Regions from separate parts of the Ramlibacter sp. JJN2-2R genome, predicted to be linked through region 2. Evidence: riboswitches for the same ligand, from Rfam matches in the RefSeq annotation. Region 2 holds a riboswitch; the other holds the start of a gene.
What was found. A riboswitch is a leader RNA that binds a small molecule or an ion and turns the genes downstream of it on or off. The one in region 2 is predicted to bind S-adenosylhomocysteine.

Region 1: linked by a shared signal. The riboswitch ahead of ahcY (adenosylhomocysteinase) and the one ahead of metH (methionine synthase) in region 2 are both predicted to bind S-adenosylhomocysteine.

What each region holds. Positions count from the first base shown of each region.
Region 1 is NZ_CM173226.1:3,776,625-3,784,176, forward strand. Features, by position in the region: gene metF (methylenetetrahydrofolate reductase [NAD(P)H]) at 1-347, opposite strand, end outside; gene AC3ANR_RS18350 (TlyA family RNA methyltransferase) at 344-1,102, opposite strand; gene ahcY (adenosylhomocysteinase) at 1,209-2,642, opposite strand; S-adenosyl-L-homocysteine riboswitch at 2,707-2,774, opposite strand; gene AC3ANR_RS18360 (methyltransferase domain-containing protein) at 2,813-3,619, opposite strand; gene AC3ANR_RS18365 (ATP-dependent DNA ligase) at 3,748-4,827, shown strand; gene ligD (non-homologous end-joining DNA ligase) at 5,168-6,430, opposite strand; gene AC3ANR_RS18375 (peptide chain release factor 3) at 6,508-7,552, shown strand, end outside.
Region 2 is NZ_CM173226.1:369,808-377,359, forward strand. Features, by position in the region: gene AC3ANR_RS01845 (homocysteine S-methyltransferase family protein) at 1-833, shown strand, start outside; gene AC3ANR_RS01850 (Bug family tripartite tricarboxylate transporter substrate binding protein) at 847-1,836, opposite strand; S-adenosyl-L-homocysteine riboswitch at 1,898-1,969, shown strand; gene metH (methionine synthase) at 2,012-4,735, shown strand; gene AC3ANR_RS01860 (glycine zipper 2TM domain-containing protein) at 4,818-5,237, shown strand; gene AC3ANR_RS01865 (ChbG/HpnK family deacetylase) at 5,318-6,127, opposite strand; gene AC3ANR_RS01870 (GtrA family protein) at 6,131-6,538, shown strand; gene AC3ANR_RS01875 (ArnT family glycosyltransferase) at 6,468-7,552, opposite strand, start outside.

The DNA.
Region 1 (7,552 bases), 680 kb from region 2:
AGGTCGCTGGCATAGCGGAACTCGCCGCCCAGCCCATAGCCGCTGGGCAGGTCGCCGCGCAGGGCGACGATGCGCTGCACGCCGGCGCTCGCGTAGGCCGCCAGGCGCTCGCGGATGCTCTCGCGCGTCTGGCCGATGCACGACAGGTGCGGGGCCGCGGGGCAGCCCTCGGCCATGATCTCGCGCACCGTGGCCAGCGTGCCCTCCTGGGTGGAACCGCCGGCGCCGAACGTGACCGAGCAGAACTCGGGCCGCAGGGCATAGAGCTGCTTGCGCGCCGCGCGCAGCTTCTGGGCGCCCTCGTCGGTCTTGGGCGGAAAGAATTCGAGGCTGATCGGAAGATTCATCGGGACCTCCTGGTTGCCAGGACAAAGAACTCGCGGTTGCCGTCGCCACCGCGGATGGGGCTGTCGAACCAGCCGTCGACCGCCAGGCCGCAGGCGCCGCACGCATCGCGGATGCGCCGCTCCACCGCCGGATACAGCGCCTCGTCGCGCACGATGCCGCCCTTGCCCAGCTGGCCCGGCTGCAGCTCGAACTGCGGCTTGACCAGCATCAGCAGCCGCCCGCCGTCCCGCAGGAGCGGCGCGATGGCCGGCAGCACCAGCGTGAGCGAGATGAAGGACAGGTCGCCCACGGCCAGGTCGAACCCAGCCTCCTCGCCTGCCCGGCGCAGCGCCGCTTCGTCCAGCTCGCGCGCATTGCACTTTTCGATGCACACCACGCGCGCGTCGTTGCGCAAGCGCTCGTGCAGCTGGCCGTGGCCGACGTCCACGCCGACCACCCGCGCCGCGCCGCGCTGCAGCAGGCAGTCGGTGAAGCCGCCGGTGGACAGGCCGACGTCGAGGCAGCGCAGCCCGGCGGGGTCGAGCCCCGCCGCCTGCAGCGCGCCTTCGAGCTTCAGGCCCCCGCGCGACACGTAGCGCGCCTCGGCATCGTCGAGCAGCTCGAGCCGCGCGGCGTCCGGCACCTCGTCGCCGTTCTTGGCGACCTCGTGCCAGGCCCGGCCGTCATGCCAGCGCAGGCCGGCGGCGATCAGCCGCTGCGCCTGCGAGCGCGTGGCGGCCAGGCCGCGCAGGACGAGGAGTTGGTCGGCACGCATGGTCGTCTTGCTCCCTCTCCCTTCCGGGGAGAGGGCTGGGGTGAGGGGCACGCGCGGGGGCGCCCCCACCCCGGCCCTCCCCCCGGAAGGGAGAGGGAGAAAGCGATCAGTACCGGTACGTGTCCGGCTTGTACGGACCCTGCCTGGGCACGCCGATGTAGCCGGCCTGCTCCTCGCTCAGCTCGGTGAGCTGGGCGCCGAGCTTCCTCAGCTGCAGGCGCGCCACCTTCTCGTCCAGGTGCTTGGGCAGCACGTATACCTTGCCGGACTCGTAGTAGTCGCTGTGCGTGAACAGCTCGATCTGCGCGATGGTCTGGTTGGCGAACGAGGAGCTCATCACGTAGCTGGGGTGGCCCGTGCCGCAGCCCAGGTTCACCAGCCGGCCCTTGGCCAGCAGGATGATGCGCTTGCCGTCCTCGAAGATCACGTGGTCGACCTGCGGCTTGATCTCTTCCCACTTGCACCGGGCCTCGAGCGACGCGACGTCGATCTCGTTGTCGAAGTGGCCGATGTTGCAGACGATGGCCTGGTCCTTCATCTTCGCCATGTGGGCGTAGGTGATGACCGACTTGTTGCCGGTGGCCGTGACGAAGATGTCGGCCTTGTCGGCGGCGTAGTCCATCGTCACGACGCGGTAGCCTTCCATCGCCGCCTGCAGCGCGCAGATCGGGTCGATCTCGGTCACCCACACCTGGGCCGACAGGGCGCGCAGGGCCTGGGCCGAGCCCTTGCCCACGTCGCCGTAGCCCGCCACCACGGCGACCTTGCCGGCCACCATCACGTCGGTGGCGCGCTTGATGCCGTCCACCAGCGATTCGCGGCAGCCGTACAGGTTGTCGAACTTGCTCTTGGTGACCGAGTCGTTGACGTTGATCGCGCGGAACATCAGCGTGCCCTTGGCCGACATTTCCTTCAGGCGGTGCACGCCGGTGGTGGTCTCCTCGGTCACGCCGATGATCTGGGCGCTCTTGCGGCTGTACCAGGTCGCGTCCTCGGACAGCTTCTTGCGGATCGAGGCGAACAGGATGCGCTCCTCTTCGCTGTGGCCGTTGCCGGCGACCAGCGAGGCGTCCTTCTCGGCGCGCTTGCCCAGGTGCATCAGCAGCGTCGCGTCGCCGCCGTCGTCCAGGATCATGTTCGGGCCTTCGCCCTCGCTGCCCTTGGCGCCGAAGTCGAAGATGCGGTGCGTGTAGTCCCAGTAGTCCTCCAGCGACTCGCCCTTGATGGCGAACACCGGCGTGCCACTGGCGGCGATGGCCGCGGCGGCGTGGTCCTGGGTGGAGAAGATGTTGCACGAGGCCCAGCGCACCTGCGCGCCCAGCGCCTGCAGCGTCTCGATGAGCACCGCGGTCTGGATCGTCATGTGCAGCGAGCCGGTGATGCGGGCGCCCTTCAGGGGCTGGCTCTTGGCGAATTCCTCGCGGATCGCCATCAGGCCGGGCATCTCGGTCTCGGCGATGCGGATTTCCTTGCGGCCCCAGTCGGCGAGCGAGGGGTCGGCGATGGCGCAGTCTTGCGTGGGCTTGAGAACGGCGTTCATGGTGGCTCCAGGTCTTGGGTCAGCCACTGCCGGTGCGTCGGTCGGGGACTCACCGCACCAGGACAGTGGGTGAGCGTCGTTGCGAAGGGTCCGAGCCTCACGCCGTGCGGCGCTGCAACGCTCCTCGGATGGGTGCGCATTATACGGAAGGCACCCACCGCCGAGCCAAGCTAAGCGAGCCCTTCCGCGATGTGCGCGTGCATGGTGAACGCGAGCTGGCCGTCGCGCACATGGGCCGCCAGCGTCGGCGCGACGGCCTCGCGCACGCGCTCCAGCATCGCCACCCGGTCGCCCGGCGGGAGCTGCGCGAAGGCGGGGATCGCCGCGGCCGAGCTCGCGACCGCGGTCGGCACGAAGCGGTCCGCGTCGGCGAAGCGCACCTCGGTGGAGACCGGGATCACCCGGCCGCCGCGGAAGCCGGCCGAGCCGTTCAGCAGCTCCAGGGTGGCGGCCTCCGGCACCGCGAAGGGGATCGCCACCTGCGCCAGCGGCAGCCCCAGTTCGCCGGCCACCGCCGTCATCAGGCTCTGGAACACCGCGTGGCGGTCGATCGACTGCAGCACCATCACCAGCGCCCGGCCGCCCGGCACCAGCACGCGCCGCATCTCGCGCAGGGCCTGCACCCGGTCGGGGAAGAACTGCAGCCCGTGCTGGCACAGCACCACGTCGAAGCTCGCGTCCTCGAACGGCAGCGCCTGCGCGCTGCCCTCGACCCAGCGCACGCGCCCGGTCGCTTCGCTCGACCTGGCCACCGCCAGCATGGCGGGGCTGAGGTCCAGCCCCGTCACCTGGCCCTGCGGGCCGACGGCTTCGACGGCCAGGCGCGCCACGATGCCGGTGCCGCAGGCCACGTCCAGCACGCGCTCGCCCGGCGCCAGCCGCGCTTCCTGCAGCAGCAGGCGGGCCCAGGGTCGGAACATCGCCGGCACGAAAAAACTTTCGTAGGCCTGGGCCGGATCGGGCGCGGAAGGTTGCATCGCGGGCTCCTGCAGCTGCGGGTCACTATAGGACGCGAAGGCCCGGTTGTGTGGCCGGCGCACGCCCCTCAGCGCGACCGTGCGCCGGCCCGGCCGCGCAGCGCGCGCCGGTGCGGTACAACCTCCCCATGGCCACCACATCGCTGTTCTCCGCCCCCATCGACCCCATGCTGGCGAAGATCGCCGACGCCCTGCCCGAGGGCGAGGGCTTCCTGTTCGAGCCCAAGTGGGACGGCTTCCGTGCGCTCGTGTTCCGCGGCCCCGATGGCGTGGTGATCCAGAGCCGCGACCTCAAGCCGCTCAACCGTTACTTCCCCGAGCTGGAGAAGGTGCTCGCCGAGCAGCTGCCCAGGGGCTGCATCGTCGACGGCGAGGTGGTGGTCGCGGGTCCGCGGGGGCTGGACTTCGATGCCCTGCAGCAGCGCATCCACCCGGCGGCCTCGCGCGTGGCCAGGCTGGCCAAGGAAACGCCCGCCGGCTTCGTCGCCTTCGACCTGCTCGCGGCCGGCGGCAAGTCGGTGATGGAGCTGCCGCAGCGCGAGCGCCGCGTGCGGCTGGAGCGCCTGCTCGGCCAGGCCAAGGCGCCGCTGTACCTCACGCCGGTGACGACGGATCGCGCGCAGGCCCAGGACTGGCTCGAGCGCTTCGAGGGCGCCGGGCTGGACGGCGTGATGGCCAAGCCGGCCGAGGCTCCCTACCAGCCGGCCAGGCGCGCGATGTTCAAGATCAAGCACGCCCGCACGGCCGACTGCGTGGTGGCCGGCTTTCGCTGGTACAAGGACACGCAGGACGCGGTGGGTTCGCTGCTGCTGGGCCTGTACGACGAGGCCGGTGTGCTGCAGCACGTGGGCGTGACGTCCTCGTTCACCATGGACACGCGGCGCCAGCTCGCGCAGGAACTGGCGCCCCTGCGCGAGAACGCGATGGACAACCATCCCTGGCGCGACTGGGCGCAGGCCACCGCCGCCGACGCGGACCGCATGCCGGGCGCCAGGAGCCGCTGGAGCGGCGGCAAGGACCTCGGCTGGGAGCCCCTGCGTCCCGAGCGCGCCTGCGAGGTCCGCTACGACCACCTGCAGGGCGACCGCTTCCGCCACGCGACCACGTTCGTGCGCTGGCGCCCGGACAAGCCGGCGCAGGACTGCCGCTACGACCAGCTGGAGACGGCGACGCCGTTCGAGCTGCAGCAGGTGTTCAAGACGAAGTGAGCCGCTCCGCTGGCATGCGGGCTGGACCCGGCATCCAGCGGCGCGCCTGTATCCCGCGGAGCTCGACCCGGCATCCAGCGGCGCGCCTGTATCCCGCGGGGCTCGACCCGGCAGCATCCAGCACTCCTCCTGTGTCATGCCGGGCTTGACCCGGCATCCAGCAGCGCGGTCTGGACAGGCACCGGGCTGGATTGCGGGTCGAGCCCGCAATGACAAGCTATGTGCCTGACCAGCCTTGCCCATTGACAAGCCTCGCGCATGAGCCACTCCGTTGTCATGCCGGGCTTGACCCGGCATCCAGCAGCGCGGTTTGGCAAGGCGCGCGATGCCGTGAGCCCCTTCAGCTCTCGCCCGGCTTGTCGTCCCCGGCCTGCTTCGGCCGCAGCCGCGCCGGCACGTGCTCGAGGTTGATCCGCACCCGGTACCACAGCGACGAGCTGCCGCGCATGCGGTCCACCAGCACGTCGGCCGGCTCCAGGTGGGCGGCCGCGTTCGGGTGCCTGTGCTTCCAGTCCTCCGCGGCGGCGATGGCATCGGCCTCGCGGTCCGCCCGCGCCACCTCCACCAGCGGCTTGGCCTTGCGTGCCTGTCCCGAACCGCGTCGAAGGGCCGACGGCGGTGCGCGCGGCGGCTCGCCGGCCTGCTTGCGGTAGTGCGGCGGCCAGGGCGCGTCGCCCTGCCCCTCGCGCTCCTGCCGTGCCGACAGCTCGAGCAACGAATCGATCGACCCGGCGGCGGCATCGATGCCCGCGTGCGGATCGCCCAACTGCTTCAGCCGCGCCGGCACCGTCAGCAGCGTGAAGTCGCCCGGCTCGCACGAGGGCAGCTCGTCCCAGGTGACCGGCGTCGAGACCCGCGCATCGGGCTTGGGACGCACCGAGTAGGCGGAGGCCACCGTGCGGTCCTTGGCGTTCTGGTTGTAGTCGACGAACACGCCCTGCCGCTGCTCCTTCCACCACTGGGCGGTGGCCAGCCGCGGCGCGCGCCGCTCGACCTCGCGCGCCAGCGCCAGCGCCGCGCGCCGGACCTGGTCGAAGCTCCAGCGGCGCTCGATCCGCACCAGCACGTGGATGCCGCGCGAACCGGACGTCTTGGGCCAGCCCTGCAAGCCGTGTTCGACCAGCACCTCGCGCGCGATCGCCGCCACCTCGCGGATCTGCGGCCATTCGACGCCGGGCACCGGGTCCAGGTCGACGCGCAGCTCGTCCGGATGATCCAGGTCGTCGGCGCGCACCGGGTGCGGGTGCAGTTCGATGCAGCCCAGGTTGGCCATCCAGGCGAGCGTGGCGGCGTGGCGCGGCACGACCTCCTCCGCGGTGCGCCCGGACGGAAACCGGATCGTGCTGACCTCGACCCACGGCGGCCGTCCCGCCGGGGCGCGCTTCTGGAAGAAGAACTCGCCCTCGATGCCCTGCGGATAGCGCACCAGCACGCAGGGCCGCCCGCCCGCCCCGCGCAGGGCCCCCTCGGCCACCTCGATGTAGTACTGCACCAGGTCCAGCTTGGTGAGCTTCGCGGCGGGGAACAGAATCTTGCCCGGGTGGCTCACCGCCACCCCGTGGCCGTCCACCTGCAGCACCACCGTGTCGTCTGCCTTCGCCATCCGGCCAAGGTACACCCATCGGCGACAATAGGGGCCCGGCTGCAACGCTTTGCAGCTCATCGAAAGCTCCTCTTCCCGTGTCCGCTTCGCCCTTCGCCGCCGAAACCCGGCGCCGCCGCACCTTCGCCATCATTTCCCACCCCGACGCGGGCAAGACCACGCTGACGGAAAAGCTGCTGCTGTTCTCCGGCGCGATCCAGATCGCGGGCGCGGTCAAGGGCCGCAAGGCGTCGCGCCACGCCACCAGCGACTGGATGGAGATCGAGAAGCAGCGCGGCATCTCGGTGGCCTCGTCGGTGATGCAGATGCTGTACCGCGACCACGTGATCAACCTGCTGGACACGCCGGGCCACAAGGACTTCTCCGAGGACACCTACCGCGTGCTCACCGCCGTCGACTCGGCGCTGATGGTGATCGACGCGGCCAACGGCGTGGAGGCGCAGACCAAGCGCCTCATCGAGGTCTGCCGCCAGCGCAACACGCCCATCATCACCTTCGTCAACAAGATGGACCGCGAGGTGCGCGAGCCGCTGGACATCCTGGACGAGGTGGAGCGCGAGCTGGGCATGCCCTGCGTGCCCATGACCTGGCCGGTGGGCAAGGGCAAGAGCTTCGGCGGCATCATGAACCTGCGCACCGGCGCGATGACGGTGTTCGAGGCCGGCAGCGAGCGCCGCCCGCAGGACTTCGAGACCATCCCGCTGTCGGACGCCGCCACGCTGCGCGCGCGCTTCGACGGCGAGTACGACGCGGCCGCCGAGAGCATGGAGCTGGCCACGGGCGCCTCGCCCGAGTGGAACCACCAGGCCTTCCTGGACGCCAAGCAGACGCCGGTGTTCTTCGGCTCGGGCGTCAACAACTTCGGCGTGATGGAGGTGCTGGACGCGCTGGTCGACCTGGCGCCGGCGCCGCAGCCGCGCAAGAGCTCGCTGGTCGTGAACCGGCAGCCGGTCGAGAAGATCGTGCAGCCGGACGAGCCCAACTTTGCCGGCGTGGTGTTCAAGGTGCAGGCCAACATGGACGCCAACCACCGCGACCGCATCGCCTTCGTGCGCATGGCCTCGGGCAAGTACACGCCGGGCATGAAGCTCAAGGTGCAGCGCACCGGCAAGGAGCTGCGGC
Region 2 (7,552 bases):
ACGAGGGCTACCTCGCCGCCGGCGCGGACATCATCGAGACCAACACCTTCGGCGCCAACGCCCTGGCGCAGGACGACTACGGGCTGGGCCACCTGGCGCGCGAGATGAACGTGGCGGCCGCCCGCATCGCGCGCCGCGCCGCCGACAAGTACGGCACGCCCGACAAGCCGCGATTCGTCGCCGGCGCGCTGGGCCCGACCCCGCGCACCGCCAGCATCAGCCCGGACGTCAACGACCCGGCGGCCCGCAATGTCGACTTCGAGCAGCTGCGCGCGGCCTACAAGGAGCAGGTCGAGGGCCTGCTCGAGGGCGGCGCCGACCTGCTGCTGGTCGAGACCATCTTCGACACGCTCAATGCCAAGGCGGCGCTGTTCGCCATCGACGAGGTGTTCGAGCAGACCGGCGAGCGGCTGCCCATCGTCATCAGCGGCACCGTCACCGATGCCTCGGGCCGCGTGCTCAGCGGCCAGACGGTCACGGCGTTCTGGTACAGCGTGCGGCACGCGCGGCCGCTGGCGGTGGGCCTGAACTGCGCGCTCGGCGCCGCCCTGATGCGCCCCTACATCCAGGAGCTGGCCAAGGCCGCGCCGGACACCTACATCAGCTGCTATCCCAACGCCGGCCTGCCCAACCCGATGAGCGAGACCGGCTTCGACGAGACGCCCGAGGTCACCTCGCGCCTGCTGCGCGAGTTCGCGGCCGAGGGCCTGGTGAACATCGTGGGCGGCTGCTGCGGCACCACGCCCGAGCACATCACGGCGATCGGCCAGGCCGTCTCGCCGCTGCCGGCGCGCACGCGCCAGCGCGAGTTCTTCTACAAGGAAGCCGCCTGAGCGGCGGCCGCGCTCACTGCGGCTGGAAGCCGCTCGCCTTGATGATCTTCGCCCAGGCCGCCGAGTAGGCGCGCTCGCGCGCGGCCAGCTGCTGCTGGGGCATGTAGCCCACCGACAGGCCCATGGCGGTGAGCCGCTCGCGCACGTCGGGCTGCGCGACCACCTTGGCCAGCGCGTCGCCGATGCGCTCGAGAGTCGCCTGCGGCGTGCCGGCCGGCGCGAACAGGCCGTAGTACGGCACGTCCTCGAACCCGGCCAGGCCCAGCTCGGTGAACGTCGGCGCGTCGGGCACGGCGCCCTGGCGCTCCTTGCCCATCACGGCGACCACGCGGATCTTGCCGGCCTTGTGGTTCTCGATGAAGTCGGGGATCGAGCCGATGCCGGCGCCGATCTGGTTGCCCAGCATGTCGGCCATCATCGGCGCGCTGCCGCGGTAGGGCGCCGCTTGCAGGTCCAGCCCCCACTTCTGCCCGATCACCTTGACCAGGAACTCCGGCACCGACGCCGGCGCGGGCACGCCGACGTTGCCCTTGCCGCCGTGCGCGCGCACCCACGCCACGTACTCGGCCATGCTGCGCGCCGGCGTGCCGCCCGAGACGGCCAGCGCATTGACGAAGGTGGCGAAGCCGGCCACCGGCACGAAGTCGCGCGCCGGATCGAACCCCGGGTTCCGGGTCACCAGCGGCAGGATCGAGACGGTGTGGTCGTGCGACAGGAACAGCGTGTGGCCATCGGGCGGCGCGGCCTTGAGCGCCTGCGCGGCGATCTGGCCGCCGGCGCCGGCGCGGTTGTCCACCACCACCGGCTGGCCCAGCTGGTCCTTGAGCTTCTCGGCCAGCGTGCGGGCGATGGCGTCGGTGCCGCCGCCGGGCGGAAAGCCCACCAGGATGCGGATCGGCGCCTGGCCGGCGGCGGTCTGCGCGGCCGCGGGCAGGACGGCACTGCCGAGGGCGAGGGCGGCGCCGAACGCAAGCAGCGCGCGGCGGTTGGGCTGGCGGAACATGGGCACTCCTGGGGCACGCAAAGGCGCGATTTTGCGTGCGGACCCTGAAGGTAAAATGACGCATCTCAAGGAGCGTTGCAGCGCCGGCCCCGCCCGGCGTCAGGCTTGAGATTTCCAACGGCGCTCACCTGTCTCGCGCGGCGATGGCCGCGGTTGTCGAACCAAGGTGAGCCCCATGCCCAATTTCCCCGCCGTCCCCCCGATGAAGCTTGCCGGCCTGGAGCCGGTCGCCATCGGCCCGGGCAGCCTGTTCGTCAACGTCGGCGAGCGCACCAACGTCACCGGCTCGAAGGCCTTCGCCCGCATGGTGCTGGCCGGCAAGTTCGAGGACGCCCTGGCGGTGGCCCGCCAGCAGGTGGAGAACGGCGCCCAGGTCATCGACGTCAACATGGACGAGGCCATGCTGGACAGCAAGGCCGCGATGGTGCGCTTCCTCAACCTGATTGCCAGCGAGCCGGACATCGCGCGCGTGCCGGTGATGGTGGACAGCTCCAAGTGGGAGGTGATCGAGGCCGGCCTGCGCTGCCTGCAGGGCAAGGGCATCGTCAACTCGATCTCGCTCAAGGAGGGCGAGGCCGAGTTCAAGCGCCAGGCCACGCTGGTCAGGCGCTACGGCGCCGCGGCGGTGGTGATGGCATTCGACGAAGCCGGCCAGGCCGACACCTTCGAGCGCAAGGTCCGCATCTGCGAGCGGGCCTACCGCATCCTGGTGGACGAGGTGGACTTCCCGCCCGAGGACATCATCTTCGACCCCAACATCTTCGCCATCGCGACGGGCATCGAGGAACACGACAACTACGCGGTGGACTTCATCAACGCCACCCGCTGGATCAAGCAGCACCTGCCGGGCGCCAAGGTGTCGGGCGGCGTGTCCAACGTCAGCTTCTCCTTTCGCGGCAACGACCCGGTGCGCGAGGCGATCCACACCGTGTTCCTGTACCACGCGATCCAGGCCGGCATGGACATGGGCATCGTCAACGCCGGCATGGTGGGCGTCTACGACGAGGTCGAACCCCAGCTGCGCGAGCGCGTCGAGGACGTGGTGCTGAACCGCCGCAAGGACGCGGCCGAGCGGCTGATCGAGATCGCCGAGCAGGCCAAGGGCGCCGCGCGCGACGACGGCAAGCGCAACGAATGGCGCCAGCTGGCGGTCGAGCAGCGGCTGGCGCACTCGCTGGTGCACGGCATCACCGACCACATCGTGGCCGACACCGAGGAGGCGTACCAGGCGGTGCTGGCGCGCGGCGGCCGGCCGCTGCACGTGATCGAAGGCCCGCTGATGGACGGCATGAACGTGGTGGGCGACCTGTTCGGCCAGGGCAAGATGTTCCTGCCGCAGGTGGTGAAGTCGGCGCGCGTGATGAAGCAGGCCGTGGCCCACCTGATCCCGTACATCGAGGAGGAAAAGCGCCGCCACGAGGCGGCGGGCCAGGACGTCAAGGCCAAGGGCAAGATCGTGATCGCCACGGTCAAGGGCGACGTGCACGACATCGGCAAGAACATCGTCACGGTCGTGCTCCAGTGCAACAACTTCGAGGTCGTGAACATGGGCGTGATGGTCCCGTGCCACGAGATCCTGGCCCGCGCGAAGGTCGAGGGCGCGGACATCGTCGGCCTGTCGGGGCTGATCACGCCGTCGCTGGAGGAGATGCAGTACGTCGCCGGCGAGATGCAGAAGGACGAGCACTTCCGGCTGCGCAAGATCCCCTTGCTGATCGGCGGGGCGACCACCAGCCGCGTGCACACGGCCGTCAAGATCGCGCCGCACTACGAGGGGCCGGTGGTGTACGTGCCGGACGCCTCGCGCAGCGTGGGCGTCGCCCAGAACCTGCTGTCCGAGCAGGCGGCCCGGTTCATCGCCGACGTCGAGGCCGACTACGCGAAGGTGCGCCAGCTGCACGCGAGCAAGAAGCAGGTGCCGCTGGTGCCGCTGGCGCAGGCGCGTGCCAACAAGTCGCCGGTCGACTGGTCCAGCTACGTGCCGCCGCAGCCCAAGTTCATCGGGCGCCGGGTGTTCAAGAACTTCGACCTGGCCGAGCTGGCCCGCCACATCGACTGGGGTCCGTTCTTCCAGACCTGGGACCTGGCCGGCCCGTTCCCCGCCATCCTGAAGGACGAGGTCGTGGGCGCCGAGGCGGTGCGGGTGTTCTCGGACGGCCAGCGCCTGCTCAAGCGGCTGGTCGAGGGCCGCTGGCTGACGGCCAATGCGGTGGTCGGCTTCTGGCCGGCCAACACGGTGCGCGACGACGACATCGAGCTGTACACCGACGCGTCGCGCCGGCAGGTGGCGATGACCTGGTACGGGGTGCGCCAGCAGACCGAAAAGCCCGTCGTCGACGGCGTGCGCCGCCCCAACCGCTGCCTGGCCGACTTCGTCGCGCCCAAGGGCGTGGCCGACGACTACATCGGCGTCTTCGCGGTCACCGCGGGCATCGGTTGCGAGGCCAAGGAGCAGTACTTCCTGAAGGACCACGACGACTACTCGGCCATCATGCTCAAGGCGCTGGCCGACCGCCTGGCGGAAGCCTTCGCCGAGTGCCTGCACGAGCGCGTGCGCAAGGACCTGTGGGGCTACGCGCCCGCGGAGCAGCTGTCGCTGGAGGACCAGATCGCCGAGAAGTACCAGGGCATCCGCCCGGCCCCCGGCTACCCGGCCTGCCCGGAGCACACCGTGAAGGCCGACATGTTCCGCCTGCTGCACGCCGAGGAGGCGGGCCTGGGGTTGACCGAGAGCCTGGCGATGACGCCGGCGGCCAGCGTCAGCGGCTTCTACCTCAGCCATCCGCAGAGCACGTACTTCAACGTCGGCCGCATCGGCGCCGACCAGCTGGACGACCTGGCCGCCCGGCGCGGCGCCGAGCGGGCCCAGCTCGAACGCGCGCTGGCGTCGAACCTGTGACAAACGCCACGGCGGGCTGGATGCCGGCGGTCGTCCTGCGGGGCGGCTCAGCCGTTGGACAGGGATCACAGGAGGATTCCCCATGAAGCAGTTCGTCATCGCCACCGTGCTCGCCGCTGCCGCGGCCGGCGTCGCCGCCCAGGGCAACTCGCCCGCCACCAAGGCGCTTTGCGGCACCTGCGCCGCGGTGCAGGACGTGCACAAGGAAAAGCGCAAGGGCCAAGGCGGCGCGGTGGGCGTCGTCGGCGGCGCCGTGGTGGGCGGGCTGCTGGGCAACCAGATCGGCGGCGGCAACGGCAAGACGCTCGCCACCGTGGCGGGCGCCGCGGCCGGCGGCTATGCGGGCAACGAGGTGCAGAAGCACGTGACCAGCAAGGACGTCTGGGTCACGCGCGTGCGGATGAAGGACGGCTCGGTGCGCACCTTCGAGCAGGAGGCGGCGCCCAGCTGGAAGGCCGGCAGCGTGGTCAAAGTGCAGGGCCACACGCTGAGCGCCCACTGAGGTCGCAGCGCTGGACGCACCAGGCCGCGTCCGGGGCGCGCCCGAGGAGCTCCCGAGGAGCGCCCGAGAGGGCGCGCAGCTCAGGCGGCCGCGGCCGAGAAGCGCGCCACCGCGACCCCGCGCTGCGCCAGCAGGCGCGGCCAGGCCTCGCTGCGCAGCACCTCGTATTCGACCGCGCGCGCCGGCGCGATCGGGTCGCCCTGCGGCGCATCGTCGCGCCGGCCCGGGTGGCACATCAACAGGTCGCCCTCCCGCGCGCGCGCCAGCCAGGCGTCCAGCAGCGCGGTGTAGCGCGCCGCGTCGCCGCTGAAGTCGTACACCCCCAGCAGGTGGTCCGTCATCCGCAGGCCCTGCGACCGCGCCTGCGCGCGCAGGCGTTCGCCGCCGAGCGCGGCGATCACCTTCGGCTTGGTGCCCGGCTCGCCGGCCGGCCGGCGCGTGCCGCGCAGCCACAGGCCCGAGGCGCCGCGGCGCGCCAGTTCGTCGAGCAACAGCTCGCGCACGCGCGGCAGCTGGTGCACGTGCTGGTGGCCGTCCACGTGGTCGGGCCGGCGGCCCAGCGCATCCTCGAAGGCGTCGAGCTGCGCGCGGATCTCCGCCGCCACGCGGCCGGCCGGCAGGGCGCCGAGGTACGCTCGGGCAATGAATCCGCCCAGCCCGCTGCGCAATCCGGCATCGAACGGCGCCTCGGTGAAGTCCAGGTGCAGGCCCACGTCGACGTTCCCCGGCGGGCGCAGCGCGGGCGCGGCCGCGCGCCAGTGCGGCGTGCCCACCATGCAGCTGACCGCGGAGACGCGGCCCGCCGCCGCCAGCTCCAGCACGGCGGCGTCCACCCCCGGCCGCAGGGCATAGTCGTCGATGCACACCACCAGCCGCCGTTGCCCGCTCACAGCATGAAGTCCCTGCGCCGCATCGCCACGTTCATCGCCGTCGGCGCCACCGCCGCCGCGGTCCATTTCGCCGTGGTCGTCGCGCTGGTCGAGACCGGCGTCGCGCCCCCCCTGGTGGCCAACGTGGGCGGCTGGCTGGTCGCCTTCCTGGTGTCGTTCGCCGGCCAGCACCGCCTGACGTTCGGCGACCGCGCGGCGCCTGCGCTGCAGGCGGCGCCCCGCTTCTTCCTCATCTCGGCCGCCGGGTTCGCCGCCAACGAGGCGGCGTACGCGCTGGCCCTGCGGTACTCGCCGCTGCGGTACGACGTCGCGCTCGCGGCCGTGCTGGTCGCGGTCGCGGTCATGACTTACCTGCTGAGCTCGCGCTGGGCATTCCGGCGCAGCGCGCCGCCACCGGCACCCAGTCGCTGACTTCCCACAGGGCGGTGCCGCCGCTGGTGGCCACCCGCCGCGCGCCGGCCAGCAGCGGATAGTTCGCCACGAGATCGGCGCCGCCCACCACCCAGCTGCGCGCGCCCGGGCAGTTGGCGCCCGCCAGCACCTGGGGCAGCAGCAGCGGCGAGGCCACGCCGGGGGCGAGGAACTCGCTCGCATCGAGCAGCTCGCGCCGCCAGTTGTCGGCCTCGGTCAGCTTGCGGTCGTCCCAGCGCTCGATCACCGGCACGGGCTGGCGCAGGCCGGCGTAGAAGGGCAGGTCGAAGTAGTAGGCGCGCACGAAGGCGACCGGACGCGCGGGATCCTGGGCGATGGTGCGCGCGATGGCGCGGGTGTGCTTCTGCGGCGCGAACAGCGTCCCCACCACCACGCCCACGCACAGCAGCGCCGCGAGGGCGGCGGTGGCCGTGGTGAGCCGCCGGCCGGAGGCGGCATCGACGTCCCGCCAGGCGGTCCAGCGCCGGGCGATCAGCAGCGCCAGCGGCGGCACGGCCGGCAGCACGTAGCCCACCAGCTTGGACGTGGGCAGCGAGAAGAAGCCCACGATCGCCACCAGCCACACCCAGGCCAGCAGGCGCAGCGCACGGTCCTCGGCCGGCGCCGCGGTGGCCCGGGGCGCGCGGCGCAGCAGCCACAGCGTCCACGGCAGCCCGAACAGCGCCAGCACGGCCGGGAAGAACCAGAACGGCTGGGCGTTGTTGAAGCCGTGCTGGGTGAAGCGGCTGAAGTGCTGGACGACGAAGAAGTAGTGCAGGAAGTCCGGGAAGCGCTGCTGCATCACCAGGAACCAGGGCGCGGCCAGCAGCGCGAACAGCAGCAGCCCGGGCCACCAGAACAGGCTCAGGATGCGCCGCGGCCGGCCGGCCAGCAGCAGCCAGGCGATCAGCACCAGGCCGGGCAGCACCGCGCCGATCAGGCCCTTGGCCAGCACGCCGAAGGCCGCCGCGGCGCTGCCGGCCAGCAGCCAGCGCCGCCGCGCCGGATCGTCCA